Regions from separate parts of the Paenibacillus sp. OK076 genome, predicted to be linked through region 3. Evidence: riboswitches for the same ligand, from Rfam matches in the RefSeq annotation. Region 3 holds a riboswitch; each other region holds the start of a gene.
What was found. Region 3 has a riboswitch for thiamine pyrophosphate ahead of tenA (thiaminase II). Riboswitches for the same ligand answer to the same signal wherever they lie in the genome.
Positions count from the first base shown of each region.

Region 1 (10,453 bases), 1.1 Mb from region 3:
AAATTTCGATTCGAGAAGCATTTGATGATCTGGAAAGCATGATGGCCTTTTATTTTGAACAAAGGAAGCAGGAATACACCAAGATGATTGATGTTAAAGCATCATGGGGAAGAATGATCGGGTTTACACCGATGTATGCCCTGATCTTCCTCTATCTGGTCATTCCGCTGGTAGGTATGAGTTTCCTGCAAATGAACATTTATTATGAACAGATTCAGAAACTGTAACGACCGTTACGTCACAGTCTGAAATAAATTAAAAACGATACAGGAGGATTTATCATGAACAATGCATCAAGCGCTTTAAAGGTGGCAGCAGGCATCTTTCTGACCATCGCCCTTATTACAATTGTAGTTCTGTTGTTTATTTCGGCTCAGGAGGCGACCAAAACAGCGCAAAACAATTTTGCCGATATCCAGACCGAATTGTCCCAAGCTGCATTTACGGTATATGACGGAACTACCATTAGTGGGTCACAAGTCACAAACGCGCTGCGTAAATATGCGGACAAAGACCAGTTCGGGATTCAAGTGATTACAGGTAAAAATAAAGGAGGACAATGGTACGGTAATCAGTTGAACATCTCCCAGGATCTCAATAATGCAGATTATGGTTCTGTTATTAAACCTGACGAGAAAGTGGGTGTTATCAACCAGACCATGAGTGAAAAAGACAATCAATATGTCAATCCAAGTGGTAAATTCAAAGCAATTATCGTAAAAGACAAATCCAATGTGGTAAGAGGGCTTATTTTCCAGCAATCCTGACAGGAGTTGGTTTAACATGTCCCAGAATACACAGCAGCTCATGTTGTTCTGTACGGCGGTTGTCCTATTTGTGACAGCCTGCCTGTACGGGCAGCAGAATGTTCGAATTCTATCAGACGCTTTGAATCACTTGGTACAGACGACAGCAGACATGGAAGGACGGTTGAATACCACGCTGCATATAAGCGAGCCAATCCGTTATAGTGGTGCGGAAGTGTTACACACTGTGAGGCAAATGACAGGGACAACAGTCAGCGTGCAGGTGGACGGGATTGCATATGTCATTGATCCCCTTGTAAACAGAAAAGAAACTATTCCTGTCCAGCTTGCTGCATCGTATACACCCAAGTTCATAAGAAGTGAGGCTGGCGAACTGCTGAAGATTGCATTTTGGAAGGAGGCCAGTACACCTTGATTAATGCTGCATCCAAGCTGCTTGCTGTTTTGCTGGCAGTGATTTTGCTTTATGTTTACCCGGCAGCAGAAACTGCTGATCGACAGGATGACATGGCACGTATGACCGTAGTTCAGACGGTTACCCGTTTTGTTGATGCGGTCAGAACAAAGGGATACATTTCCCCTGCCATGTATGCAGAGTTCGAAGAACAGATGGCTCGAACGGGGAACGTCTATGAGATTTCTATGGAGCACTTGCACAAAAAATATGTTCCTCATTACTCAGATCCAATGGATCAGAGCACATTCTCTGGTACCTATGAAACTGTACAAGATGGCTACTATGCAGCCCAAATTAAAGCAAAGCTGTTTCCTTCGTCCGGTGTGCAGGCTTTAGACGATCCTGGGCGCAGATATACACTGGCAATGGGGGATTTCTTCACAGTAACCATCAAAAATACCAATCGCACACCTGCCATGCTGATTCGTGAGTGGTTGAACGGGTCTGCACAGGCTGCGGCGGTGTTTACCACATATGGAGGTATGGTGCTTAATGAAGATTACTGATCTCTCCATTGTATTTGTACTTATCTTTTCACCTATATTCTGGGTTATCTCTCACAATACAAACAGTGTTCAAGAGGCTCAATATTTAAGCGATCGGTATAAGATGGCACTTCAGAGTGCCGTACTGGATGCAGGGGCTGTGATGCATCAAAATGAGAAGCAAAACGATGAAGCAGGATATGATTCGACCAAATTTGTAAAAGCGGACAAAGAGCTCGCCTTAGCTACGTTTACCCAAACAATGGCGCTAAATATGGGGATTTTAAATGATCCTGCTGCTATACGGGCCATGTTCAATTACATTCCAGCATTAGTCGTGCTGGATTATGATGGTTATTATATTTTCGCGATCGAAACAGAAATGACCGGAAAACTTGAAGAGTCATTCCGGCAAGTTTGGAGTCCCAAAAAGCCCTATACATATTCTGATTCAAATGGTAACAGTATTAATTTCACACTCGATGGGTATGTGTATGCCTATGACGCAGGTTTGGGCAAGTGGGTGGAGGGTTTCCAGAAAGAATTGGCCTCCAGCACGCAAATCCCCCTGCTTCAGAATGCCGAGACGTTTGAGCAGGTCAGACGAAGCCGGATCGTGACAAGTGTGCAGGAAGATTTGGCAGATGTTATTAACCGTCATAATGAGTTTGCAAGAAGGAATGGTGTTTCCTATACCTTTACCATGCCTTTGATTTCTCAGGAAGACTGGTACAATTCAATTAATGACACGGGGCTTATGGCGTTTATTCAGGGAATTCCTGTAGGTAATCAAAAGTTTAACAACTATGCCATTGGTGGTGGCAGACTGGTGAAGAAAACGGCGATTGTTGGCGGAGTTGATCCGGTAAGTGCGATTAAATACTATTACCCATCCACATGTAACAATGGTTACAGAGCTGAAGAAGTGTTTACAAATGCCAAACAAGCGGCAGCGCAAGGGTATTTTGAGTATAGCTGTTCAAATAATTAAAGGCAGTTTATATGAAATATAAAAGCGAGGTTGCATGAGATGTTTGCATTACTTTCAGAAAAGGCGACACCTGTGCTAAAATAGGGTTTCGGAACGATAGTAATGTCCAATAGATAGGAGCAACCTCATCTTATGAGTTTATTGTCAGTAGAGAACGTGAGTCATAATTTTGGAGACCGCACGTTATTTAAAAATGTATCTTTTCGTTTACTTGCCGGAGAGCGTGTAGGCCTTGTTGGTGCTAATGGTGTGGGAAAGTCCACACTGATGAACATCCTTACCGGGAAATTGTTAAAGGACGAAGGGAAGGTCGAATGGACCCCCAAAGTTCGTTATGGATATCTGGATCAGCATACCAAGCTCACACCTGGAAAAACGATTCGTGATGTGCTTAAGGATGCGTTTCAGCCCTTGCTTGAGTTGGAAAAAGAAATGATGTCCATTACCGATCAGATGGCAGACGCCGATCCGGACAAACTCGAATTGTTGCTGGAAGAAATGGGTGACATTCAGGAGCAATTGGAGCAAGGTGACTTTTATCTGATTGATGTGAAAGTGGAAGAGATGGCAAATGGACTGGGCTTGTCCGCCATCGGTCTGGATCGTGACGTTGCCGCGCTTAGTGGTGGTCAACGTACGAAGGTATTGCTTGCCAAGCTTTTACTGGAAAAACCAACTGCTCTTTTGCTGGATGAGCCAACGAACTATCTTGATGTGGAACACATTGAATGGCTGACGCGTTACCTTAAGGATTACCCGTATGCGTTTATTCTGATTTCGCATGATACGGAGTTTATGAATGAGGTCGTTAACGTTATTTATCATCTGGAATTTGCCAAGTTGACGCGTTATGCAGCGAACTATAACAAATTCCTTGAAATGGCCGACATGAATAAGGCGCAGCATATTGATGCTTATGAGAAACAGCAGGAGTATATCAAGAAGCAGGAAGATTTCATCCAGCGGAACAAAGCCCGTGCTTCTACTTCCGGTCGTGCCAAGAGCCGTGAGAAGCAGCTCGGCAAGATCGAACGGATCGATCGTCCAGACGAAGCGGCCAAACCCACATTTAAATTCAAGGATGCCCGGGCGAGTAGTAAAACCGTCTTTGAGGGCATTGATTTTGAAATTGGATATTCGTATGCATTATTGCCCAAAATGACGATGACGATTGAGCGTGGCGAGAAAATTGCCATTGTTGGCTGTAACGGTGTAGGTAAATCCACACTGCTCAAGACCATCTTGGGAAAAATCCCACCAATCAGCGGTAAGACTTTCTTGGGTGACTATTTGGAGACAGCCTATTTCGAACAGGAAGTACGTGCAGGAAACATTACCCCGATTGAAGATGTGTGGAATGAATTTTCTCATCTGACACAGAATGAAGTCCGGGGGCATCTCGCACGTTGTGGATTGAAAAATGAGCATATCACCCGTCCGCTTAACGCGCTTAGTGGTGGTGAACAAGCCAAAGTTCGTTTGTGTAAACTTCTGATGCGTGAAAGTAACTGGATTTTGTTCGATGAGCCTACAAACCATTTGGATGTAACGGCCAAAGCAGAGCTGAAACGTGCCTTGCAAGAATTCAAGGGTACCGTGCTGCTCGTATCCCATGAACCTGATTTTTATGAAGATTGGGTTACCAAAACGTGGGATGTTGAAGCTTGGTCCGAGAAACAATAACGTAATAAATGGAAATGTACGGTGACAAAAAAAAGTGTCTATGGTAACATAGGCTACAGCTTCATATGAACACTAGGGGGGCCGCACGATGCGGCTGAGATGGAAGAATGCGATTCCGGACCCTTTGTACCTGATCTGGATCATACCAGCGTAGGGAAGTGGCGCGTTTCAGCTAATGACAAAGGGCGTTATCGATAACTTTGCGATATGGCCTGCAAGATGATTCATGCGGTTTCTAAGTATACAGCGTTGCGACTATGTTGGTTTCTGTAGTTGTTATGCATTATGTATATATAGAGTAATCCCATGCGACAGTCATTCAGTTGATCCATGAATTCTAAATTCGTGGCCACTCCCCTACGGGAGTGGCTTTTTTGTTGTTTTATATCCGCTTAAATCATACAAGAGGAGGGTGAACAGGACGGAAATCTTCCACGAACAGTTAACAACACGATTATTCGAACTGCATGTGGTTTCACCAGGTACAGGAGACTTGGACTCTTTTCTGAATATTGCTAAGGATATATGGCGGTGGGTCGATTATATCCACATACGGGAAAAAAAGCTGCCCCTTGAGCAACAGATGTATTGGGCGCAAAGTCTCAGAACACGAGGTGTCCCATTTAACCGAATCATTCTGAATGGCTCCACTCAGCTTGATCATCATGCGTTGCTTGGTGGTGTGCATTGGGGTCAAGCAGTTATTCGGAAATACGATAAGGATGTGTTGAGGAGAAACAATCGGCTTCGCGTAGGAGTATCGGTTCATTCTCTGGAAGAAGCAAAAGTTGCAGAAGAACGTGGAGCGGATTATCTCTTTTACGGGCATGTATATGCCTCACCCAGTAAACCAAATTTCGAGCCCAGGGGACTTGCTTCGTTAGCAGAGGTATGCGCTAAAGTTTCAATTCCGGTCATCGCGATTGGTGGGATTGCAACGGAGAATATTGCTGCCATTCGAACTGCTGGTGCCCGTGGAGCCGCTGTGATTTCGTCGATTTGGACGAATGATCAGCCGGAACTGGCTGCCGCTGCATTGCGACTGGCGATTACGGATTCAGAGAAATACGCCGAACCAAGGAGATGATGCCATGAGAAAGGAAGCAAGAAGCCGAAGCGGGAATCGTTCAGGGTATCATCCAGGCACAGTATCGAGGAGTAAAGTTGGAGCAGAATTTCGAGGCAAGCTTCATGCAGAAACCATTATTGTAGGCGGAGGCGTTATCGGTTGTGCTATCGCATGTGAACTCGCTACCCGAGGTTATGACGTTCTTCTGGTTGAGCGTGCTCGGATCGCTGGTGGAACTTCCTGTGCAGCCGCAGGCATGCTTGCCGCTGACAGTGAGGAATTTACTCATGCTGTGATGGCAAAGCTTGCCCGGCAGAGCAGAGCTTTGCTTCATGAGCAGAAGGAACGAATCAGTGCGCTTAGCGGCGTTGAAATGGGGCTGCAACAGCAAGGTTTTATTACTCCTTTTCGCTCATACAGTGAGGTCAGCAGTTACAAGAATAATCGATCGTCTACCTTATCTACAGAACATATTTGGTGGGATCGTGTCGCTGTCCAACAGGAAGCTTCATGGTTAAACAGGGATACGTATGGAGCATTTTACAGACCTTCCGAGAGCGAGGTTCTTCCTGTCAACTTAACGCAGGCTTATGTCAGATCGGCTCAAGCAATGGGTGCAAGGGTGATGGAAGGTGTACAGGATGTCCGTTTGCATACGGATGTGAATGGAGTGCAAGGGATCAAGACTTCAATAGGAACGATGACATCGAGAAATGTCATTATTGCTACAGGGTTACATGGTGAAGAATTGATGAGACATGTGGGTCTGAAATCGCCTGTTTTACCAGTAAAGGGAGAGATTGCAGCCGTACAGTTTTCACCTCACCATGCCGGGTACAGGCCAGACAAAACGGTGTATGCAGAGGATATATATATTGTTCCCAAAGCTAATGGAGAAGTATGGATCGGTGCAACAAGCCTTCCTGGAAGAACAGATATGAACGTTTCGGTGCAAGGCATTCAGAAGCTGCTTGCAGCTGCAACAAACTGGGTACCTGGCATAAAGGAAGCCCATTTTATCCGAGCGTGGGCGGGTGTCCGTCCTTCGACTCCGGATGGATTGCCTTATGTGGGGGCTTGCGAAAGTGTTCCCGGTTTATTCGCTGCTTTTGGACACTATCGTAACGGCATATTGCTTAGTGCGATTACAGCGAGCCTCATGGCTGACTTGATTTGTGGCAAAACCTCGGAAGAGATGGGGATTCAGGACCTTAGTCCAGAACGTTTGAACACAAAGGAGATGTTGCAGTGAATATCATTGTCAACGGACAAACCATGCAAATTGAAGATAGCTTAAATCGTGTGGACAAATTGCTCCATTCATTTAATTTGCAAGTAAAAACCGTCGTGGTTGAGTTGAATCGTCAAATTTTAACGCGGGAATATCATGAAACGACCACTTTAAGAGACGGAGACCGAATTGAAATTGTACATTTTGTGGGAGGCGGTTGAATCATGTTGAGGATTGGGAGTTATACGTTTGAGTCAAGATTGCTTATGGGTACAGGCAAATTTTCGGACTTGGAAGTGCAGAGCCAGGCGGTTGAAGCCTCAGGTACGGAAGTATTAACGTTCGCCGTTCGGCGTTTGAATCTGGAAGAGCGCAACAAACAGCACTTTCTGGACACCCTGGACTTGAAAAGGTATACCCTTCTACCTAATACAGCGGGTGCTTCAACAGCAGAGGAAGCTGTGCGAATCGCTGAACTTGCTCGAGCGTCAGGGCTTTGTGATATGATAAAAGTAGAAGTTATCGGCGATGGAATCACTTTGCTTCCTGACCCAATTGAAACCTATAAAGCTTGCGAAATTTTGCTTGAAAAAGGCTTTACGGTACTGCCTTATATCTCGGACGATGTTATGCTGGCCAAACGATTGCAACTACTCGGCGTACATGCTGTTATGCCTGGGGCTTCACCGATAGGGGCGGGAAGAGGCATTATTAATCCCTATAACCTGGAGATTATTATTGAACAAGCCGTCGTTCCTGTTATTGTGGATGCAGGACTTCGAGCACCTAAAGATGCTGCTTATGCGATGGAGCTGGGAGCTGACGGTGTTTTGTTGAATACGGCTGTGTCCGGATCCGGAGATCCGGTGAAGATGGCGAAGGCAATGCGATTGGGGGTTGAAGCAGGTAGACTGGCTTATGAGGCAGGCATGATTCCCGTTAAGCGCTATGCAGCAGCGAGCAGTCCCGCGGAAGGAATGGTTCACACATGACTAATCAGACACGATCTTCTGAACAGGGAGACCGCTATTCCAGACAGGAACGGTATGCACCTATCGGTAAAGAAGGTCAACATCGATTGAATAACAGCAGAGTATTAATTGTTGGAGCGGGCGCGCTTGGTACGGGCATTGCTGAAACGCTGGTACGTTCAGGAATTGGCCATATCACCATTGCAGATCGTGACTATGTGGAGTGGAGCAACCTGCAGAGACAGCAATTATATATCGAGCAAGACGCCATTCAGCGAATGCCCAAAGCGATGGCAGCAAAGAAGCGCCTATCTGACATTAATTCTACTGTTGAGGTTGTAGCCAAAGTGATGGACGTCAGAGTAGACGAACTGGAGGAACTGGTTCAGAATGCAGACTTGATCATGGATGCCACAGATAATTTTGATACCCGGCTATTAATAAATGATATGTCTCAAAAGTATCGTATTCCCTGGATTTACGGCGGATGTGTGGGCAGTTATGGAATTACCTACACATTTCTACCTGGCGAAACACCTTGTTTGAACTGCTTATTAGGTGAGGTTCCGTTAGGTGGGGACACCTGTGATACGTCAGGCATTATTCCTCAGGCGGTGCAGATGGTTACAGCTAATCAGACTGCGGAAGCGATGAAGTTTCTCAGTGGTAATTCAGGTGCGCTGAGACGCAAATTGTTATCATTCGATGTGTGGAGAAATGAATACATATCCATTAACGTCGATGGTGCCCGGAAAGAAGATTGTCCATCCTGCGGAGCAAAGGCTAACTATCCGTACCTCTCTGCCTCAAACTTGGAAAAAACCGACGTACTATGTGGCAGAGATACAGTACAGATTCGCCCTTCACGGCGAATGAATCTGGATCTACAGCATACGGCTGATCGCCTCGTTAAGCTGGAGGAAGGCCGCGTGGAGGCTAATCCGTTTTTGGTTTCTTTTACAACTGGAGCGCACAGGATGGTCATTTTTCAGGATGGTCGCGTCCTTGTTCATGGCACAAAAGATACGGCAGAGGCGCGTACGCTGGTTCATCGGTACTTTGGTTAAAGAAGAAAATGAATGTTCCGAGTCCGTTCCTTCCGGGAATGGACTTTTTCATTTTACGGCATGATAACTATACAACAATGCTGCGATACACAACGGTCACAAGATTGTGGAGTTCAAGTGTAATTTAAACCAACAAATATGTAGCAGCGTATAAGACAGGCCGGGTGAAAAAAATGAAAACATCCATATTACTGGTTGGCAGGGGCGAGCTGGTATCTTCTACTCAAGGCATACTGTGTGCTGAAGGCTACCAAGTCGAGCAAATGGAATGGACAGATCTGAACCGTCTTTCTGAACTAACACTCACGAATCTCAATATGATCATATTAATAAATGAAGGATGCCATGAAGCTACCCTAAAAAATGGACTAGAGTCCTTCGTACACATAGGAGTTACTTCTCCATTGCTTGTCATAACTCCCAAGATATCGCCTGAATTAATTGTGGAATTGCTCGATTATGGCGCTAACGATGTGATGGAAGCACCTATTCACGATAAGGTGATGATGGCCAGAATACGGAATCTTTTACGTGTGTTCTCGCATACATCACAGGAAGATGAAGAAGTCATTGTAGTGCATGATCTCAAGGTTAATCTGCGTTCACGTCGCGTAAGTCGTGCAGGTGAATATCTGGTGTTGACTCCGAAAGAATACGAATTGCTGGAGTTCTTGGCGCGTCATGTGAACGAGGCATGTCCCCGGAGTGTTATTTTGAGGGAAGTATGGGGATATGATTTTGCAATGGATACGAATGTGGTAGATGTGTATATCAAACATTTAAGGGTAAAGGTAGATAAGGGAAGGAGCGTCAAATTAATTCATACCGTGCGTGGAGTCGGTTATATGCTTCATACCCAATAAAAGCGGTCGTATCGCCGCGGCTAACGAATTGCCTGTTTTCCACATAACTCCTGTTTGAGCTGAGAATTTCATTGGGTAAATATAAAAGGACCGGATCATTAGATCCGGCCCTACTCGCTTCTTTATCTTCAAAATATGAGCTACAGTACGCGGCGAGCTTTAATATATGTTTTTTTCCAGTTCCCCGAGTTCAAGTCGGAAAGAGTTACACCTGGTGATCCGTACGTGTGCAGAATTTTTCCGTCGCCTGCATATACGCCTACGTGAGTAATATTGGAGCCTGTGGAGCGACTACCGCTGGAGAAGAAGACCAGATCTCCAACTTGCAGATTAGCTTTAGATACAGCTACGCCTTCTTTGGATTGCTTAACGGATGTACGTGGCAAATCAACACCATACTTTTTAAAGATGTATTTCATAAATGAAGAGCAGTCAAAATTTTGTGTAGTTGAAGTTGAAGCGCCAAATTTATATGGAGTTCCTGTAAAGGTTTTACCATAGTTCACAATTTGTTGTCCTGTGGATACAGAAGCGCTTGCTGCCTGTGCAACAGGTGCATTCGTCATTAATACAGCTCCAAAACCTAGTGTAGCGCACAACCCGACGGTTACGGCCTTTTGGACAAAGATGTTTGTTTTCATGTGAGTACCTCCAAAATTCGTTTTCGTTTAGTTGCTAGAGCGAGTATAACAGCTTTGTAACAGCCTAGAAATTGGATGGAACCTGATCATCCTTAGGGCCGCAACAGTTTGGGTTTGTTTATTAAAATACCATTAAAAATGTCAAAAAATTAATCATTGACGAACCTTGAACGTTACAAATATAGAAAAGACCCTTGATATATCAAGGGTCTTTGATGTTTTATTTGA
Region 1 is NZ_FOCH01000001.1:3,310,139-3,320,591, reverse strand. It holds gene BMY78_RS14610 (hypothetical protein) at 1-227, shown strand, start outside; gene BMY78_RS14605 (ABC transporter permease) at 282-767, shown strand; gene BMY78_RS14600 (hypothetical protein) at 784-1,182, shown strand; gene BMY78_RS14595 (hypothetical protein) at 1,179-1,730, shown strand; gene BMY78_RS14590 (hypothetical protein) at 1,717-2,700, shown strand; gene BMY78_RS14585 (ABC-F family ATP-binding cassette domain-containing protein) at 2,833-4,383, shown strand; TPP riboswitch at 4,448-4,557, shown strand; gene BMY78_RS14580 (thiamine phosphate synthase) at 4,796-5,470, shown strand; gene thiO (glycine oxidase ThiO) at 5,475-6,704, shown strand; gene thiS (sulfur carrier protein ThiS) at 6,701-6,904, shown strand; gene BMY78_RS14565 (thiazole synthase) at 6,908-7,675, shown strand; gene BMY78_RS14560 (MoeB/ThiF family adenylyltransferase) at 7,672-8,721, shown strand; gene BMY78_RS14555 (winged helix-turn-helix domain-containing protein) at 8,895-9,584, shown strand; gene BMY78_RS14550 (C40 family peptidase) at 9,725-10,225, opposite strand.
Region 1: linked by a shared signal. The riboswitch ahead of BMY78_RS14580 (thiamine phosphate synthase) and the one ahead of tenA (thiaminase II) in region 3 are both predicted to bind thiamine pyrophosphate.

Region 2 (10,453 bases), 2.2 Mb from region 3:
AGAAACCGTGTCTCGGGTGCCGTACTGCCAAGCTTTCTGTTGCCCAGCGTAACGCTCCCGGAAGAGGGGGCCTCCAGCCCGGCGATCAGACGCAGCAACGTACTTTTGCCACAGCCGCTTCGTCCAACGATGGCTACAAATTCCCCTTGTCTTACATTGACGTTGATGTCGGACAGAATCGTCCGCTGATCATACGATTTCTGAACCCCATCTACTTGAAGAAAAGGACTGATCTGACTTGTGCTCATAGATGAATCACGCTCCTTTGGCTTTACTTGCGGGATAGGGCCGGGTTCCAGCGCAGCCAGCGCCGTTCCAGCCATTTGGCGATGGTATCGGACAGCTTGCCCAGCAGAGCATATAGCAGAATGCTTAAGACGATGACGTCCATCTGCATGAATTCCCGCGCGTTCATTGCCATGTATCCAATCCCCGCATCCGCCGCAACCGTCTCGGCTACGATGAGGGTCAGCCACATAATGCCAAGTGCATATCGAATGCCCACCAGAATGGAAGGCAGTGCACCGGGCAGGATAATGTCCTTATAAAGGGACCAACGGCTGAGTCCATATACTTTGCCCATTTCAATCAGACCGGGATCAACCGATCGAATACCGTGGAACGTATTCAGATATACCGGAAAGAATACACCCAGGGAAACGAGAAATAATTTGGCTTCTTCACCGATCCCGAACCACACAATAACGAGGGGGATCAAGGACAGATGCGGAATGTTGCGGATCATCTGCACCGAGGAGTCAGCGATCTTTTCCGCAAGGGAGGAGATGCCGTTCAGCACACCCAGAAGGAAACCGAGACCCCCACCAATGAGGAATCCTCCCAAAGCTCGCTTGGCGCTGATACTGATATTATTCAGTAGTTCACCGTTACGAAGCAGACGAATGAAGGCCTCCAGTACCTGAGCGGGACGGGGCAAAATATTGGCTGCAACAACTCCGGATGCAGTCAGCCATTGCCACAGAGCCAGAATGAGTAGTGGTACAACAAAAGGAATAAATCGGTTAAACCATGCCCGGTTAAAGGTGTTGGACCGCACGTTATGCCTACCTCCTTGCTTCGTTCATTATTGGCTACCTGGAGCTGGAAGTTGATCTTGAAGAGCATCACTCCAGAATGTGCTCACATCAACTGCCTGGTCAAAAATTCCTGCTTGTTGAAACGTATCTGCTACGTCCTGTTCGGACTTGATGGCTTCGTCAGAAATGGCAACAATCCGCGATGGCCGTTGTGCCTCTCCATCCGTGTAGGTTTTAAGGGCTTGCTCCACGGGCTGGTGGGTGTTGTCTGCTGTAATTTGAGCCCACGCATCCTTATTGGCACGAGCCCAATCATTGAATTTGTTGATTCGCTCCAGATAATCGGCAAGGGCCTTTTTCTGTTCCTCATTCGCAATAGCCTGATCGGAGGCGGCCACAAGGAAGCTGCCTGACAGGATATCTTTGGCGCTGGCGAGCGTTGTTGCTTCATTCTGATGTGCGGAGATGATGGCATTGCCGTAACTGGCGAGAGCATCCACTTTCCCGCTAATTAGGGCACTGAGTCCGTCCGCTGTTGTAAGTTCGACCGGACTGATGTCACTCCAGGTTAATCCGGCTTCCTCCAGCATTTTGAGCAGGAAATAGTGGGCCGTTGTATTTTTTACGAAAGCCACTTTCTTGCCTTTCAGGTCAGCAACCGATTTGATCGAAGAACCTTTGGGGACAACGACCTCTTGATTCAAGGTGCTGCCTTGTTGTACCGCAATAATTTTGAAGCTTCCACCATTGGCAGCCTGAGATGCAAAAATGGGCGGAATTTCACTGGTTACACCAAAGTCCAGTTGGTTTGCAGCCATCGCTTCAAGGATCAGGTTACCTCCCTGAAATACGTTATAAGTGACTTTATAGGGGGTGTCATCGAGTCCGGCGGCTTTCAGTCCCAATTCGAGATTGCCCCATCCGGTCTGACCAACCCGAATGGTAACGTCTTTATTCGAAGCAGCTGATGCCGCTGTCGGTGTTGTACCTGTACCCGCGGCCTGATTGTCAGTTCCGGCAGAGCAGCCGGAAATTAGCAACAACAGAACCGCGCTCAGAAATACAGTTAAGGCAAGAGTGTGCTGGCGGTTTGGACGGATCATAGGGAGGAAACCTCCTTGGTGTATGAGTTGTTCTCATTGGACTCAACGGACTCAGTGAATTTAGTGATAGATCCATTGGACTCAATAGAATCATTGGATTCGATAAATGCCTGGCCGATACGGTCTGCCTGAAGAATGGCTTCAGTTACCTGCGCTGTGCTAACTCCGAAGGAGAGATGTGCCGCACTGCCTTCCCGCAGCTGTAGTCCTGCTGCAATGCGTGCAGCAGCTTCCTGAGGCTGTTGTTGTATGCCAAGCTCAGCAAGAGTGATAGGCAGATTCAGCTTATGTAACAGCGTGGTCAGCTCATGAAGCTCATCCCCTGCTTTGCCTTCAAGAATCCACTGGGTGAAGAGTCCAAAGGCTACCTTTTCTCCATGTAGCGAAGCGTGTGTTTCGGGTAATTTGGTGAGGCTGTCATGCAGACCGTGAGCAATCGCGGCATGAAGTGATCCATCACTAATGCTGCCTACAAGGCCGGCGAGCACAATAATGGCATCGGCAACATCACGGAATTGGGGTGTACTGCCGGTTGTATCGGTAGATTCATAGACTTCGATGGCGTGCGCTTCAAGAATATCAAGTGCAAGCTTGGCAGTGCTGACACTGTTTCGAAGAGTGAGACTGGTGGCGTTGCCACTTAGATTAACGGCGAACTCATGCCATTTTACGAGTGTGTCACCGATCCCAGCGGCCAAATACCGTCTTGGTGCACTCGCCAGAATATGAGAATCAGCCAGAACGAGATTAGGCGAACGCCGCAGGGGACGATAGCCTGCAGATTGTCCCTGTTCATCATAGAGCACGGTTAAGGCGGACCAGGCGGCACAGGTTGCGGCAATCGTTGGGACTGTTACAATGGGCAATTGGGCTTGCTCGGCCACCGCTTTGGACAGATCGAGCACTTTACCACCACCGACGCCGATAATCAGATCAACATCCAGATCGAAAGCTTGCTGCGTAAAAGTATCAATCTGGCCTGTTGTAACCTCACCATGAAACAACTGCACATGGAATTTGATCTTATGCTCCTCCAGTGAAGGAAGAAGGTAAGGCTTCACGGCTTCTAATGCAGACTCACCGGCGATAATGAGAACATGCTGCCCAAGCTGTGCAATCCGCGAACCACTTTGCTCAAGAATGTTAGCCTCGTGTACGTATACTGCGGGTGCTTTAACAGTAATCATGAATACACTCCCCTTATAACTTATTATTCTTACGTTTTAACTTGGTTTTAAATTGTTTAAATTCTAGCATCGCGTTGCAGCAACCACAATAACCCAGACTATCAATACATCCTATACTTCGATTGAAAGAATCTATAGGTGACTGTAGAACGGGGGAACGAGGGGGAATCGACTCTTTACTTTGCTTACGGAGGCAGGTTTATTTAAGATGTAAGAATACGGTACAATGTCTATTAAATTTCTATAGGTTGCTTTCGGGATATGACCTAGGAAGAGGGGAGTGCTTATGAAAACTATTGGCCTTATTGGTGGAATGAGCTGGGAGTCATCGCTAGAATATTATCGAATTATTAACGAAGAAGTGAAAACTAAATTGGGAGGATTGCATTCAGCCAAGTGCATTTTATATAGCGTGGATTTCGAAGAAATCGAGCGCTATCAAGCTGAGGGAGAATGGGAAAGCGCTGGAAAATTATTAGGCAATGCTGCTCAGTCTTTGGAAAAGGCAGGAGCTGAAATGATTGTAATTTGTACAAATACGATGCATAAAGTGATTAATCATATTGAAGAAAAAGTTAGCTTACCCGTTGTACACATTGCTGATTCAACAGCCAACCAGATTCAAAAGTCCAAAATAAGTACAGTTGGTTTACTTGGCACCAAATATACGATGGAACAAGATTTTTATAAAACACGTATTGAGCATAACGGCATTAAGGTTTTGATACCGAATGAAGAGGATCGAAAAGTGATCAATGAAATAATATATGACGAATTATGCTTAGGTGAAATTAAACCCTTATCAAGGGACTATTATAAAAAGGTGATCAAGAGGTTAGTTGACAATGGAGCTGAAGGAATAATATTAGGTTGTACCGAAATTGGATTATTAGTTAAACCGGAGGATTCAGAAGTGCCCTTATTTGACACAACACGTATACATGCCATTGAATCTGTTAATCTGGCATTAGCCAAATAAAATGGACCTAACGGTATAAACCGGTTCTCTGATTTACCTTGGCACCTGAACCCGATATAATAGTGGTGGCACATATGAGCCGGATCACAAATGAGGGTGGGACTGTTCTCCCTCTAAGCAGAATGGGGACCCCGAGTTGAAAACGTTCAAGAAAGTATATATTGAGATCACAAGTATATGTAATCTGGCATGCAGCTTCTGTCCACAGACCAAACGTGCCAAAAATTTCATTGACCCTGAAGTCTTCAACAATATATTGGATCAGATCAAACCCCATACCAAACATATTTATTTACATGTCAAAGGTGAGCCGCTGCTTCATCCCAAAATTGATCTGTTATTGGATTCAGCGCATGAAAAGGGATTCAAGGTCAACATTACAACAAACGGTACGCTGCTGCCCAAAACCCAGCACAAACTGCTTGGCAAACCCGCGCTGCGTCAGATGAACTTCTCCCTGCACAGCTTTGATGGTCATGAGGGTTCTACAGACCGTGAGGGTTATCTGGGCAATGTGTTGTCTTTTGTCCGAGAAGCCGTGAAGCACAATGTCATTATTTCATTCCGACTCTGGAATCTGACACAGGATAACTTTACGAATGCGCAGATGAACCGAAACCGGGAGACGCTGGAGGTCCTTGAACGAGAGTTCAATCTGGATTTCCGTATTGAGGAGAAAGTGGTGCCAGGGAGTGGTGTCAAAATTGCCCCGAATGTATATCTGAATCAGGATCATGAATTCCAGTGGCCGAGTCTGGATGCACCCGAAGATGATGGTAAAGGCTTCTGTCATGCGCTTCGCAGTCAGGCAGCCGTGCTTGTCGATGGAACTGTGGTTCCATGCTGTCTAGATGGTGAAGGTGTAATTAACTTGGGCAACGTTCACGAAAAATCGTTCTCGGAGATTGTGGATGGTGAACGAGCCAATAATCTGTTCTATGGTTTCTCCAAACGGGAAGCCGTGGAGGAATTATGTCGGAAGTGCGGATATCGTCAGCGGTTCGGAGCCTAAAGCGTAATTTAATAAATAAAATGAGATTCAAAATAATAGAGATCACGTTGTCTGAAAACAGATGAAGTGGTCTTTCGTTTTTTTTTTTAGAACGATAAAGGAGCATATAGCCATAGATTATAAGTTGTAAAAGAAGCATACCCGAAGTTGAGATCGGCACATTACACAATGGAGTACGATGCAAAAAATGCCGAGAACACAGGTATAATGCTGTCGTTTCTATATCTAAGCTAATGATTATTATCGTAACATTCCTTTTTTGGTAGGATCAGGGTAGGTTCCAAGCCAGAGGTGCACCTCTGATCGGTTCCTTGAGGACAAGCTTATGCTTGTACGCCAATTCATCAGAATAAGGGAGGATTTAAGTGATGAAAAAAATGTTGACGTTGTTACTGTCCGCGGGTTTGGTCGCTTCATTATTCAGTGCAATTCCAGCTTTTGCCGCACCTACTGTGGTAAACTCAACGATTATTGTACCCAAGGGTGAAACGTTTGACGGCAAAGGCCAAACCTATGTAGCTAACCCCTCCACACTGGGAGATGGATCTCAAGCGGAAAATCAGAAGCCGGTATTTCGACTGGAGGCAGGCGCCACGCTCAAAAATGTAAATATCGGTTCACCCGCAGCTGACGGTGTTCATTGTTACGGTAACTGTACAATTTCAAATGTGGTGTGGGAGGATGTAGGCGAGGACGCTCTGACTCTGAAATCAGCCGGAACAGTCAACATTACTGGCGGGGCAGCTTACAAAGCCTACGATAAAGTATTTCAAATTAATGCAGCCGGAACGATTAACATTAAAAATTTCCGTGCAGACGATATTGGCAAGCTGGTGCGTCAAAATGGTGGAACCACCTTCACGGTGAACATGACGCTGGACAACTCAAATATTTCCAACGTCAAAGATTCGATCATGCGTACGGACAGCAGTACATCGCAAGGGAAAATTACAAATACCCGTTATTCTAAAGTCCCGACCTTATTTAAGGGATTTGCTTCGGGAAAAACCAGTCAGTCCGGAAATACGCAATATTAAGACAATGATATCCGTGAGCGAATAAATAAAGAATAATGCTAAAAAGGGATGTCCCCCGTTATGTTTATTCATCACGTAGGGGACATCCCTTTTGGTGTTGCATTCAGAAGAAGCATCATTTGCCCACCTGCGCCGATACAAAGGTCTCTAAAGCCTGGGCGGGCATTCCAATTTACTTTTCTTCCGGAACTTCAACGATCACTTTACCTTTCTCAGGGGCAATGGAGCCCGCATGGATGGAGCCGGACTTGTTCATGATCTCGTAGGAAGTCTCTTCAAGCATACGAGAATACTTAAATGATACGAGGGTTTGACCCTTGACGGAAGGGCGAGTCCCTGCTTCAGCAACGGGTTTGGTTTTGATAAAAAACAGGTCACCGATAGTTCCGGCATCTTTACCGATATTGGCCTGCCATTTCAGCAGGGCGTTTTCATTTTTAATCGTGTAATAGCTGATCAGATCGTTATCTTCAACAATGAAGAAACTTTCCTTTTTGCCTTGTTCAAAAATGTATTGAATGGATGAATCCACTGGACCCAGAGGGTTGCGAATCTCCAGGCGTGCTTGTCCCAGTTCAGAGAAGCGTGGCAAATGCAGCGCAGCTTCACGCGCCACAGTCAGATCAGCACTGCTGTAGTCTTTGACCACCGCAGCATCCGTGGTGTAGATGTAGGCCTCCTTGGCCGTCTGGTTCCAGCGAACCTGTGCGCCAAAGGCTTCGCCAATGGCACGGAGCGGAAGCATGGCTTTGCCATTCACCAGAATGGGAGCGGACGACAACGTCGCATTCTGACCGTTTTTCTTCATTGTTTTGCTGTTGGGTATAAGAACATATTTGTCGCTGTCTGTGCTGATGCTAATCTGTTTTGTTTTGTTATTGTAGCCAAACGTATAGTCCCCGAGGAATTGAAGTTCAGTCAATGCTACGTACGTTATACCCTGCTTTATAACCACATCATTTTGAGCTTGTACATTGTTAATATACGCTGTCGGTTTGTGTGTTGTTGCTGCTTCCGCGACAGTGGATGACAGCAGTGCGGGTGCCGTACCCGCGGTGAGAATCGAAGCGGCAAGGATCATTTTCCACTTTTTTTGCTGCCAGGCAGTATTGGTTTGTTTCATCATTATCAATCTCCCTTCTTGTATACCAAACGGACTACTTGATCCAAATGTTGCATAGTATTGTAAAGTACACCACAGAATGTCTTCTCTGATTTACCCAAAATACAGCGTAATGATTTTTCCGGGATTGTCACAAATACCCATGTGTTGTACAGTAGAAGCAATGAAATAAGTGAACCGGGAGCTCAATGAAGTTGGGCTGAGAGAGCGGCCTTGTGCCGCTGACCGTAAATCTGATCTGGGTAATGCCAGCGTAGAGAACATGAATTTGCGATGTGCAATGGTAAGCGATAGGGATAGAACATAAATGTCAGCGTTTCTTGGGTGCAGCAGGATTTTTCTGATGTGACGGGAATGGTGTCGTTTGTTTTCTTCTTTCTCTATATCTGCCTAATGCGCAGCATCGTGAGATTGTAAACTGTGCGTATGGCCTGCCTGGAAACCGGGGAGGCTTTTTTGTTTGTTTTATTGTTTATTTTATAAATCCAGGGAAACAGAGGAAGGAAGTAGAGAACATGTCAACAGCAGTAGGCAGCAACAGATTGAAGTTAACCGATATTTTGGTAACGATTGTGATTGCGGTGGTCTTCGGGGTGATCTACAAAATATGGGGACCTACATATGATCTGATGAAGCCATTCGGCGTTCATGCGGAGCAGATGATTTATGGCATGTGGTTTATGGCGGGAACCTTTGCCTTTGTAATCATTCGTAAGCCGGGTGTAGCCATTCTGGCTGAAGTAGCGGCATCCACGGTGAGTGCTTTTCTCGGAAGTGAGTGGGGCATGTCGACACTGGTGTATGGACTGTTGCAAGGGCTGGGTGCAGAGATCTTCTTCGCCGCATTTCTGTATCGGAAAAGCAATCTGTTCGTCACCTGCCTTGCGGCTATTGGTGCAGCGGCAGCTTCGCTTGTACTGGATTATCAGTACGGGTACATTGATTCCCTCTCGGCTTGGAACTATACACTGTTTATCGGGTTCCGCTTCATTGGCAGTATTCTGATTGCAGGTGTATTCGCCTATTACCTTGCCAAAGCGCTGGAGCTTACAGGTGTAACACGATCCCTTAGACCGGTGTCGAAGCAGGATTACGAGGCGCTGGACTAGATGAATGAAGTGGAGAATGTGCAAGCGGTAGGTGTTACGAATCTAAGATGCAAGTTCCCGGGAGAGAAGGCCTTGGTGTTTCAAGGCTTGTCTCTCTCTGTGCGTCAAGGGGAGAAAGTATTATTGCTTGGTCCAAGCGGATCTGGCAAATCAACCTTGCTGCAAATTCTGAGCGGTCTGATTCCGCGATCTGTGGAGATTCCGATGAAATGTGATGACATTCGGGTGCCTGAGCAGCCCGGCATTGTTTTTCAAGATCCGGATACCCAGTTCTGTATGTCATATACGGATGAAGAGATTGCTTTTGTATTGGAGAACCGGAATATTCCACGCGAGCAGATGCCTACCCTTATCCATCAATACCTGGAACAGGTTGGGTTATGCTTTGAACATAATCGAACACTCATTCAATCGATGTCTCAGGGTATGAAGCAGCGTCTTGCGATGGCTTCGATTCTGGCCATGGAGCCAGACGTACTCTTTTTGGATGAACCAACGGCACTGCTGGATGATGAAGGAACCTCTCAGGTGTGGGAAACGGTGAAACAGATTGCACAGGACAAAACACTCATTATCGTAGAACATAAAATTAATGAAATCGTCGAGTGGGTAGACCGAATCATCGTATTGTCGCCTGAAGGAAAGATTGTGGCAGATGGCCCGGCGAATCAGGTGTTTACAGATGAGCGGAATATGCTCAGGGAATACGGGATCTGGTATCCAGGGGTCTGGGAAGAACGAGGCCAATCGAAGGCACAGGCATGGGTCTCAGGAGAGGATAGTCGTTACGGTGCAACAGAAACTGAAAGTATAGATTATAAGGAGGGGGAAACCTCTGCACTGATCCAACCAGCCCTGGAAATGCAGCAATTCACCGGATGGCGCGGAAAAACGCCATTCATTCAGGTGGAGCAGGCCAAGGTATGGAACGGAGATTGGGTGGGGATTGTCGGGGCTAACGGGGCAGGTAAAAGTTCATTATTGCTGTCCATGATGAATATTCTAAAAACGACAGGTCAATATGTTGTGGAAGGACAATCGGCTGGAAAAACCGAGCAGCTTGCAGATCGCATTGCCTTTGTATTCCAGAATCCTGAATTTCAATTCGTGACAAATTCAGTCCGTGATGAAGTGGGATTTTCCTTGCTGAGCGGAAAGCTAACTGCCGAAGAAAGAGGTATCCGAACCGATCATATGTTGGAGCAATTCGGACTGAGTGAGCTGTCCGGTAGGCACCCATATCAATTGTCGATGGGACAGAAACGACGGCTGAGTGTAGCATCAGCTCTGGTACGGGAACAGCGTATTTTGTTATTGGATGAACCTACCTTTGGACAGGATGCGCGGAATACCTTTTCCATGTTATCCCAGCTGGAGCGGTTGCGGCGTGAAGGGACAGCCATCGTGATGGTTACGCATGATCATGAAATCGTGAAACGTTATTGCAACAGGATCTGGACGGTGGATGAGGGGAGGTTAACGGATGCAGCTCTCGTTTCCTCATCGTGAGACTTGGCTTCACGCGGTGAATCCGGGGTTGAAAATGATTTTCCTGACATTGCTGTTTGTCTTCGTCATTCTTGTTCACAACCTGAATGTAATGGCGAATGTGGCAGTTGTCATGCTGTTATTGCTGGGCTGGACAGGTCACCCATGGCCCAGATTATTGCTGTATGCGTCTCCGTTCATTCTGGTATTTATATCAACTTCCACAGGGATGATCATGTTTGGTAAAGGCGAGACCACCTGGTTTCAGTGGGGATTGATTCATATTACCGAAGAGAGCTTCTATCGCGGGCTGCACCTGGGCTTTCGTTCCCTAAGTATGGCGGCAGCTGGATTGTTGTTCGGCCTGACGACCAAGCC
Region 2 is NZ_FOCH01000001.1:10,681-21,133, forward strand. It holds gene BMY78_RS00065 (ATP-binding cassette domain-containing protein) at 1-248, opposite strand, end outside; gene BMY78_RS00070 (ABC transporter permease subunit) at 272-1,057, opposite strand; gene BMY78_RS00075 (ABC transporter substrate-binding protein) at 1,085-2,140, opposite strand; gene BMY78_RS00080 (iron-containing alcohol dehydrogenase family protein) at 2,137-3,327, opposite strand; gene BMY78_RS00085 (aspartate/glutamate racemase family protein) at 3,614-4,306, shown strand; gene BMY78_RS00090 (radical SAM/SPASM domain-containing protein) at 4,443-5,318, shown strand; gene BMY78_RS00095 (pectate lyase) at 5,687-6,355, shown strand; gene BMY78_RS00100 (copper amine oxidase N-terminal domain-containing protein) at 6,528-7,481, opposite strand; TPP riboswitch at 7,645-7,755, shown strand; gene BMY78_RS00105 (ECF transporter S component) at 7,994-8,587, shown strand; gene BMY78_RS00110 (ABC transporter ATP-binding protein) at 8,588-10,096, shown strand; gene BMY78_RS00115 (energy-coupling factor transporter transmembrane component T family protein) at 10,071-10,453, shown strand, end outside.
Region 2: linked by a shared signal. The riboswitch ahead of BMY78_RS00105 (ECF transporter S component) and the one ahead of tenA (thiaminase II) in region 3 are both predicted to bind thiamine pyrophosphate.

Region 3 (10,453 bases):
CGCATGATCATCGCTGAAAGGCACACCAAAATCAGGTGTTCCATCCCTGTTCCATTCAATTTTTTGTATGCGTGTTGCCCGTAAGCCGGTATCAGCACCCGGTGCCGGAAGAGCATGAAATACGATCCAGTCCTCCAGACCATCCGGTGATGTAGTAAAGCTGTTGTGCCCTGTCGCATATACACCATTCTCCGCACTCTTCCGAAAAACGGGCTGTGGTGACTTGATCCATGATGAGGTCAGCATCGGATCATCTTCTTCATTCATGGTCAACATGCCAAGTGCATAATCATCCGACCAGGTTGTGCTGGCCGAGAAAATCAGAAAAACTCGTCCATTGCGAAGCAGCGTAACCGGGCCTTCATTAATCGCCATCCCGCCTTGCTTTTCCCACGAAAAGGTCGGAGCTGTTAACAGCACATGGTCACCTGTCAGAGTGTAAGGATTAAACATCCGCATTATATAGATCGCTGACCCATAGTCCGGAAAATGACCGTAGCCTGCGTACAGAAAATAGAGTTGACCACCCAGCTTCAGCACGGTACCATCCAGACCAGGGACAGGAGTGTCCAGAGCCCCCTTCCATATCCACTCGCCATCCATGGGATTTGAGCTTTCATTCTCCAGCACGCAAATCCGCCGTGAATCGTCCCCTCCCCCATCATTGGCGGTATAGTAGATGTACCATTTCCCATTCAAAAAATGGATTTCCGGCGCCCATAAATGATGGCTGTAACGCCCGCCAGGCTCCGGTGACCAAATGATTTTTCGCATCCCTTCGTCAATCTGAGATAGTCGGGTGGATTGTATAAGCTCCAGGTAATTAGAACGTGTCCGCATAAAATAATAATAACCATCGACATGCCTGTAGACCCATGGGTCTGCGGATTGCAGTGCCACCGGGTTACGAAATGTACTGGTTTTCATCTTTTTCCTCTCCCTTCCTGTCGCGCTATTTTCTATTATCTGGCAGGATTTGTTTGCAGACAACAGTGTTATTTCATCATAAGCATGTGAACGGGACTTGGATATACCTTCACCCTGCTCCAGATGAAACAAGTTTGGTTTAAACCGCTCGATACTCACGATAAATGAAGTACCGTTATTTGGCATATCTCGGATGCTTATCACCCGCATTCATCGTATACCTTACCTGCATAATAATGTTCTGTTCATGATCTCCGAACTCATGCCCAAACAGATTCATGCCTCCCTGATGTCTGGCATCCGGATGGATTCCAATGCGTAATCTTAACTTGGGTTTATCCTCCAGATCAAGATCTGACAGGGACACATCCGAGATTTTCTCCTGATCCAGCATGGTCTTGTTGCTGTCCACACGCCATTTTTTGAGAATGCCATATTGTGTGGAACCATCAGACCACCAAGCCGGATTCAGTTTACCACGGCGGTAGCCCAAATCTCCGGGACTAGTCCACATCCCAATCTCAGTGCCATTCACCCAAACGGAAATATCCGAGGGCCAATCATTGTTATAGGTCGCTACTTCAGAGCAGATTTCCATGGATAATTCCAAAGCTTCAATCGTTGCACCTTGCGGAATATCCATAGGAAGCAAATATTCCAGATAACCTTTTGCCAGCCAGATGATCTGAGCGTCAATATGCTTGGGATGATAGAAGCTCGCCGGATCGTCTTCCTTGAGAATCATTTCCTCCGTACTCGCCATGCCACATGTTGGCTCAACTTCACAGTCGCTGTAATGCCCTATCGGCATCTGTACTTCATAAACATTCGTCTCCCGTGCGGGAAAGGATCTTACCCGATCCAGGGCAATATGAATATCATCATAATTGCGGCTGCAAACCTTCATGGCCCCGCGAGAGGCCGGGAGCATTTCCGTATGTATTAAATTCGCTGCCTCCAGCACTTTAATATGGTTGGCTACCGTTGACACCGGCAGGTTAAGTGCTTCTGCAATTTCGATAATGTTTAATTTGTTGGCATTTAAAAGCTGGAGAATGTCAATCCGGGAACGAGTTGACAGGGCATGTGTTACAGTTACCAGTTTTTCCGGGTCGTTAAAGCTGAGTTCCAGCACGTATTTGCTCTCCTTTGGAAAATATTAATTAAAAATAATTCTACTGAATAAGAGGAATAAACACAATGTTGCCATGAGTAAATCATGCTTGCGAAAGAAAGCATTTGAGAACATTTTCCACGTAATCTTTTCTATAGTAAAGGCAATGAATAGAAGTAATCTGCATTTCTTGCATTTATTGCATTTCTTTCGAAAGGAAGGTTAAACGTGATAAGTGAAATCAACAGCTGGATTAGGCATATTGCTTCTAACTATATATTGATTATTGCGGCAGCTTTCATTTTCTTTGCGATTAAGGCTGTAATTGGATTCTATACCTACAAGCATTACAACAAACAATTGGACCATCTTCACCATAAAGTCGATCTGCTCATTCAGGAGCAGCAGCTTCTCGCTCAGCAGTTTTCCGTTCCTAACGAAAACAGAGAAATAACGCAAAAAGAAGACCACCTCGAGTCTTCATCGCAAACTCCTCTAATGTGAGCTTCTATCTTTTATCCATTTTTAACCACATGAGAAGCAAATGAAAGCATCATTTATACAGGATTACATACAGTCAGGGATGAACATGTCTAAACTTAATACGTGGACCATATGGTTTACTATGGTATGCTTGAACACTAGACTCATTCTTTGCACATCGGGGTTTCGTTCGGGAGGGATACAGTGAATTGGATACGTCCAGTGAATAGAGGGGAATCTGTCTTTAAAGTTAAAAATAATCGCATTATCTACTTTGCAAAATTATCTATTCCACTCAATGCCCTTATCGCAGTTGGAAAAATATTTTTGGGAATCTTCTCGCTCTCCTTCTTTTTATGCATTAACGCCTTTTATAATATCGGCATCGCTGTTGCCAAATATTACGCAGCAAAAGCACATGAGGACTCGAATCTTACTGATTCCAGCCCGGAGGATATTCTAAAGAAACAATACGCTGCATACCGATTTATAGGCAATATTGTACTCGCTTCAAGTGTGGTCTACATCATCTATTGCAGCAAGTTATTGTTCTTTACAGGCAGTAGGACGCATTACCCTCACTATGTCGCCTTCATTATAGCTGCCGTTACTTTTACTGAAATCGCCGTTTCTCTTGGGGGCGCCATTATGGCGAGACGAAATAATGAACCGGTCATCGAAGCCATCAAACTGACGAACTTCTCCTCATCATTGATCTCACTTTCTTTAACACAAACTGCAATCATGTCATTTTCCTACAAAGGAGATCCTACCTTTTACAATGGACTGTCCGGAATCATTTTTGGTGCTCTGGCAGCACTCATCGGGCTGTATATGATATTACGAACTCCGACAGTAGAATAGCCCTTTTATAATCTGTTGAAAAGACATCCGCGTATAGTTGAGCCTGACTATAGCTGGATGTTTTTTTGTTAAATCAAATCATTGTAAGAATACGCACGAATTAATGAGAACTGTTTAGCTAGAAAATGCGGTGCATAAGGCATGTCATTGCGAAGCCAGGATACAATGGTACCAATCAGGGCTGAGGAACTGTACCAGATGGCGATCTCCTTATGAATACCCGCTTGTGCAAGAGAGTTCCCCAGCTCCAAGCTTTCGATCTTGGCCGAAACGAGTTTCGATAGCAATTTCAACAGCCTCTCCGTAAAAATAGGCGTTCGTCTGGAAGCGAGAACGACGCGATAGAATTTGGAATGGTCAGCAAAGTGTTCAAGCAATTTCACTAGCACTGGCCAACCATCGTCTTTGGCAGCATCCTCAAATTGAGGAGCATGTTCCTCCACAATGCGTTCAATGTTCTCAATCATCTCATCCGCCATTTTCTCCATCATGTCTGTGATATCCCGATAATGCAGATAAAAGGTCACCCGATTGATCGTCGCTCGTTCTGCAATTCGATTGACGGACAATTTCTCGATGTCCATTTCCTGCAACAGATCTACAAAAGCATCACGAATCAACTGTCTTGTACGAAGTATACGAGGATCTGTAGCAGACTTCTTATCGTTTTTCATGCAAAATCACTCCTCAAATTTTGAAAATTACAATTTTAAATGATCAGTCGTTTATTTCCGAATTAGACGACATATTTTATTATTTCGTAAAATAAGCAACGAAAATACCCAAAATCGTAAATTGTAATCTGCGGGAATATGTATATAATTCAATAGATACAATGTAAACTATACAACACGTTGTAAATTTAGTCACGTGTGGATTGAAAGGATGGAATGGATTGAGTCAGGCTAGATTAAAAGAAAGAGATGATGTAAAAAAGGGCCCCATACTGTTTGTTATGATTTTGGGTGCATTTCTTGCCACATTGAACCAAACCGTTATGAGTGTGGCAACGCCGGAGCTGATGGGTGATTTTAATATCTCAGCAGCAACAGCCCAATGGTTTACGACAGGCTATATGCTGGTGAATGGAGTCCTCATTCCCATCACAGCCTATTTCATGCAACGCTTTTCGACACGGCAATTATTTCAAGCTTCGATGTTTATTTTCCTCATCGGTACGATTATATCTGCCCTTGCGAGTAATTTCGGTACATTGTTAACAGGACGTATGGTGCAAGCAGCCGGTGCTGGTATTATCATGCCATTGTTGATGCATGTCATTCTTACCTTGTTCTCTCCTGAGAAAAGGGGCGCCGCGATGGGTATGGTCGGTTTTGCCATCATTTTCGCTCCGGCCATTGGGCCAACCCTTGCTGGTTATATTCTTGAGCACTACACATGGCAAACGATGTTTTACGGGATGATTCCACTAACCGTTATTGTTATTGGTTTTGCGTTTGTATATCTCAAAAATGTATCTGAACGGGTCAAACTCAAATTCGATACGCTCAGCGTACTGCTGTCCACGATTGGATTCGGCGCATTGCTGTATGGCTTCAGCCGGGCGGGAAGTCTGGGATGGTCAAGCGCAGAAGTCATCATATGCCTTGCAGCAGGAGTTGTTGCTCTTGGACTGTTCACATGGAGACAGCTCGCGTCTGCAAATCCCCTGCTCGATCTGCGGGCTTTCAAGTATAATATGTTCTCTCTGACCACGATCATTAATATCGCGATCACGATGATCATGTATGCTGATATGATGTTGCTTCCTTTGTACCTCCAAAATGCACGGGGTTACACGGCATTGGAGTCCGGATTATTATTGCTTCCAGGGGCGCTTGTCATGGGCTTCCTGATGCCAATAACAGGTAGATTGTTTGACCGGTTTGGCGCAAAATGGCTGGCGATTATCGGGATGGTTATCACGATCGTAACCACTATTGGTTTCATTGATCTAACCGATTCTACCAGCTATACCTACCTTGTATTAATGTCAACAGGTCGTCGTATTGGTATGGCCCTGCTGATGATGCCAATCCAAACGGCAGGTTTGAATCAACTGCCTCCAAGACTTGGGCCACACGGTACAGCAATATCCAACACCGTCAGACAGGTAGCTGGCGCTGTGGGTACTTCATTGCTTGTAAGTGTAATGACCAGTCGCACAACGGCACATGTACAGGATATGGTGGCAACGGGGGCAGCCAAAGGCTTAACCCAGCAGCAGTTGGGAATGGAATCCATGATCCAGGGAATTAATGATGCTTATGTTGTCATTATCGGCATTGCCGTTGTCGGATTGCTACTTTCCTTCTTCATCAAACGTACCAAACAAGCAACGGAGGAAGACTCCAAGCAGCCTGTAAGACAAAAAGTCTCGATGAATACAAATTAAGAACAGCATTTACATGAATTACATCATGTAGAGCCTATTGTATCGTATACCAAAAGCGGCAGATCAGGACCCTAAGTTTTACGTCCAATCTGCCGCTTTTTTGTGTATGAAATAATAAAATAAACCGTAGCCTCTCCACTGAAGTGAGAACTTCCGCGCTAACGTAGAATAACTCCACAACCAGCTTTGTTTCTGGCAACATCATCGGGACCATAATCTGATCCACCAGTAGATCAAAATCGGAAGCATAGCTTTGGCTCTCCAAATCTTTGCGAATCATCATGTCTTCCTGTACACGCTGCTCCAGAATGGCAAGAATACAATCATCCTTTGAACCAAAGAATTTGTAAAATGTTCCTTTGGACACACCTGACTCGTCTAGAATCATTTTTATGAAAGTGTTGGTTACTCCATGTTTCTCAAAGAGCACAAGTGCTGAGTCCAATAACATTTGTTTCCGTTTATTCATAAGTTCCCTCTGGATGAGTTAGGCGGTTCACGTTACGATATTCAACACTCTACTGCAAATCCACTGCAAACATCACATGTTCCTTCCAAATTCCCTTGATTTTAATATTCTGACGGTCCGTTTCCTGGAAGCCCGCTTTACGCAACACTCGAATTGATCCGGCATTGTCGGGAAGTGCACCTGCCTCCACTCGTTTTATTCCCCCGTCATTCACGGCAAAATTAAGTGCTAGCCGCAGAGCTTCACTCATGTATCCCTTACCATTCTGGGCCTGATCAAGCACATAACCAACAATCCATTTGCTGATGGAATCCAGTTCAAGTTCGAACAGAGAGATCTCCCCAATAAGCTCATGCGTATGGTTCAGGAAGATCCCGAAAGAGTACCGTTTCCCTTCTTCCCTCGCCTTGTTCCAGCCTTCAAGAAGGGCTAACTGGCCCTCCAGTGTATAGAATGTCTCTGATCGTTCACTTGCCGATATCTCTTCGAAAACAGCCCGGTTACGGAACTGCAAATCCAGCAGTGTCGGTGCGTCCTCCACGTTCAAAAATCGTAAATAGATGCGTTCCCCATGATTGTTCATCTGTATGTTCATCCTTGTCTCTGGTTGTAATAGATTTGAGATTTCATTCATCAGAAGTACGAGAGTTGCTGATTATAAGCCATTTCCCAGAACAGATATTCAAATTCAACACTTCTTCTGAATATGTCTTCAATGGCCTCCAGTTCCTGCTCGGTTTTATGTTCACATAATGCATCCAGTGTATCATAGAACCATTCGAATGAGTCGCGGAATTCATCACTTGCATAATTTTCGATCCACGTCTGATAGAAATTGCCCTCTAACGAATCTCGATATTGTTCTTTTAATCTTGTGGCATAGTCGTAATACGTCCACGCACAGGGGAAAATGACGGCGATGATTTCGGCAACACCACCTGTTTGTGCAACACTCATCATATTCGACGTATACGCCTTGTTGTACAGAGATGGTTTGACCGTATGATTTTCATCCAGCGTAATCCCAAATCCCTTCATATAATTTCGATGCAAATCCATTTCTTCGTACAGAATAGCGTGTTGAATCACCGTAAAGTTCGTCATCAGTTTTTCATCTGTCGCCTTCACCGCACCCATGGCAAAAATCTTCGCATATTCAATCAGATAGGTATAGTCCTGAAGAAGATAAAACTTAAACGCTTCCTGATCCAGTGTGCCTTTCCCCATTTCGTGTAAAAAAGGATGGTTGTATCCATCTTCCCATACGATTCTGGACTTATCTTTTAACGTTCTCGAAAATGACATGATCATTGCTCCTTTTATTAAAATCATAATGTCCCCGCTTCACACCCAGCTATCGCGTTCTGTCCCCCAAAATGCAGACCAAAAAGCCCTTGACCTATTTTCGGCAAGGGCAAAATAACATGAGTACATGTCATTTGCTCCCTACGTCAGTATTAACTAACAGGTTCAAAGGGTCAGGTTTTAACCTTCTCAACTGCGAACAGTCCCCCTGCAAATAGCTCAGGCTTATTACAACATGTGTTTTTCCAAATGTCAAACTATTCCTATTAATCTTCAAGTTCCCCTAAATCTTCTTGCAAGTTCTTAAGTCGGGTCCGGATATCCTTAATCATCCTTTGCAATCTGTTTAACTCATCCACCCATTGTTGCTCATTAGAGACGTTCGTCGTTGAAGTTAAATGATACGCCGGAGACGTCCTCAACTTGTTTAAATCCGATTCGTATGCCCGCCGCTCTTCCTCGGCCTTTGCCAATTCCTCCTCGGCGATGGCAATCTGGTGCTCCAGATAGATGATATCTGAGGAGTAGCCGTGAGATAAGCGCTGTGAATATGTCATAGTTCACCTCATTTCTGATTAATCATTTCTGATCAACCATAGCTTTTCCAAGGTCATATGGCTGAATATCGATATCTAACTCCATACCAAGAGCCAACATGGCCAGTTGACTTCCAATAAAAGGCCCCATCGTTAAACCGGAAGCTCCAAGCCCGTTGGCTGTAATCAAGCCATTCCAACCTGGGACAGCACCCATTACCGGAAGAAAACCTGGTGTAAATGGACGAAATCCTACTCTTACTTCCTGAAACGTGCTATCAGCTAAACCGGGAGCCAGTTCCAATCCTTTATTCAAAATTTCCTGCATTCCGCCTGCGGTTACTCTTGTATCGTATCCTTCAATATCATTTTCGTGAGTCGCTCCGATCACAATCTTCTGTTGATCAAAGGCTAACAAATATTGATCCGAAGGAGGCATGACTACAGGCCAGTTCCCAGTGTCCTTTCGATCGTGAACCTGCAAGTGCATAATTTGTGCCTTCTGATAATGAACCTTAAAATCAATGCCCAAGGGCTTCAACAGTTCATTAGCCCAAGCGCCAGCACACACAATAACCTCGTCAGCCGATATGACTTTACCGTCCACAACCACTCCAGTTACTCGTTCCGATTCATATTGAAGTGTCGCGTCACCATTAATCAGGACCGCTCCATTTCGTTGAGCCGATCGGATTAACGCATCACGCAGCGCACGCCCGTCAATACGCGCGGCTCCGCTGATGTAGACTGAATGAAAGCTCTCCTCCAGAAGAGGAAAACGCTCATGAGTTTCTTTTGCATCTAGACAGGTAATATCGGCAATCTCCGGTGCATCTTCTTTACGAAGGTGTGCCCTCTCCTGCATCTTGTTAATTTTGTCCACATCCGTATGAATACTAAGAGCACCCACTTGAGCGTAACCTGTTTCCGTTTCCCCTTCACTCTTGAGTTCTTCAATCAACCCGGGATAAAAACGTGCACCCGCCTTGGCAAGCTGATACCAATCCTGATTACGGCGCTGAGATAACCAGGGAGAGATGATCCCGGCAGCAGCATCCGTAGCCTGCCCTCGATCTTTCCGGTCTATAAGAAGAACTTCCGCACCCCTTTTTGCCAATTGATACGCTGTGGAAGCCCCAAGAATTCCTGATCCTACGACGATGACTTTCTTCATGACTGCATCCCTTTCCTAAATCACTGTATCCATTATAGCGTATACTATATGGTCTGATAATGGCAAAGCATCGACATGATGATACGTGTTCCTAAAAGGTTTTCGATAAGTGGTTCATCGAAGTGAATAGACCGTTTAAATTAATGTCATTTATGTAATATAATTCAAATCATGTTTCTTTTAACGCTGTATCTTCGCCATTTACGCACACGACCTTTAACGAAATGAGGAATAACACAACGATGCCGAAACCTAGTACGGGGAATTCACTGGATACCGATATGCCGCTTATGATTACAGGTCAAAATCAGCTGACTGTAGATGAATTAATGAATTGGAACGGTCATTCACGGGATTACAGTATTGTGCAGTGTATCGGGGGAACAGGGAAAATCACAGCCCAAAATCATGAGTTTTCAATTCGGGAAGGAACAGCTCTTATTCTGTTTCCAGAGGTGACATATCGTTACGACAATCTGAGTGATTCATTGTTGTTCGATTGTCTGTCTTTTAATGGCTATTTATTGCCCCGGTTTCTGCATACCTTGCAGATCGGGGAGCTGCGCGCCTTCAAGCCGGATGGAATGCTTCATATCCTGTTGCATGAAATAACGTTGGCGCTGCAGTCCCGACACAAGGATCAGATCTGGCACGTATCCGCATTGCTGTACATGCTTCTGGTCAGGTTAACGATTGATGGCGATCGTTATGGTACTTATGAACGCTCGGATGCCCGATTAAAGCTGGGCGGACTAGTTACTTTTATCAAGCAAAATTATGATCAGGATATCTCGCTCTCCATGCTGGCTCAGCAAATGGACGTCACCGAGCAGCATTTGAATCGGATATTCAAAAAGGAATTCCAAATGACTCCGCTTGATTATCTGACACGATATCGGTTATTGAAAGCGAAGGAAATGCTTGTCCATGACGCCGGAATAACGGCCCACGAGATTGCTCGGGCTGTCGGTTTCAACAGCGCCAGTTATTTTGGATCCGTATTCAAAAAATATGAAGGGATCTCTCCTATTGAGTTACGCAAGCAATACCAGGGTTAAAGAATCTCCATCGTAATCTCTGCCAGCGAGGTTAACCGCAGATCATACTTCGAGAATTCCAAATTACGTGTTACCTCGTTAGGCACAATGACACAGCGAATTCCCGCGGCTTTGGCTGCCTTCAGTCC
Region 3 is NZ_FOCH01000001.1:2,197,684-2,208,136, reverse strand. It holds gene BMY78_RS09940 (glycoside hydrolase family 43 protein) at 1-927, opposite strand, end outside; gene BMY78_RS09935 (ArsR/SmtB family transcription factor) at 1,103-2,062, opposite strand; gene BMY78_RS09930 (hypothetical protein) at 2,270-2,545, shown strand; gene BMY78_RS09925 (hypothetical protein) at 2,729-3,388, shown strand; gene BMY78_RS09920 (TetR/AcrR family transcriptional regulator) at 3,457-4,062, opposite strand; gene BMY78_RS09915 (DHA2 family efflux MFS transporter permease subunit) at 4,344-5,783, shown strand; gene BMY78_RS09910 (TetR/AcrR family transcriptional regulator) at 5,818-6,252, opposite strand; gene BMY78_RS09905 (GNAT family N-acetyltransferase) at 6,302-6,835, opposite strand; gene tenA (thiaminase II) at 6,886-7,557, opposite strand; TPP riboswitch at 7,679-7,777, opposite strand; gene BMY78_RS09895 (hypothetical protein) at 7,824-8,114, opposite strand; gene BMY78_RS09890 (NAD(P)/FAD-dependent oxidoreductase) at 8,137-9,267, opposite strand; gene BMY78_RS09885 (AraC family transcriptional regulator) at 9,510-10,325, shown strand; gene BMY78_RS09880 (HAD family hydrolase) at 10,322-10,453, opposite strand, start outside.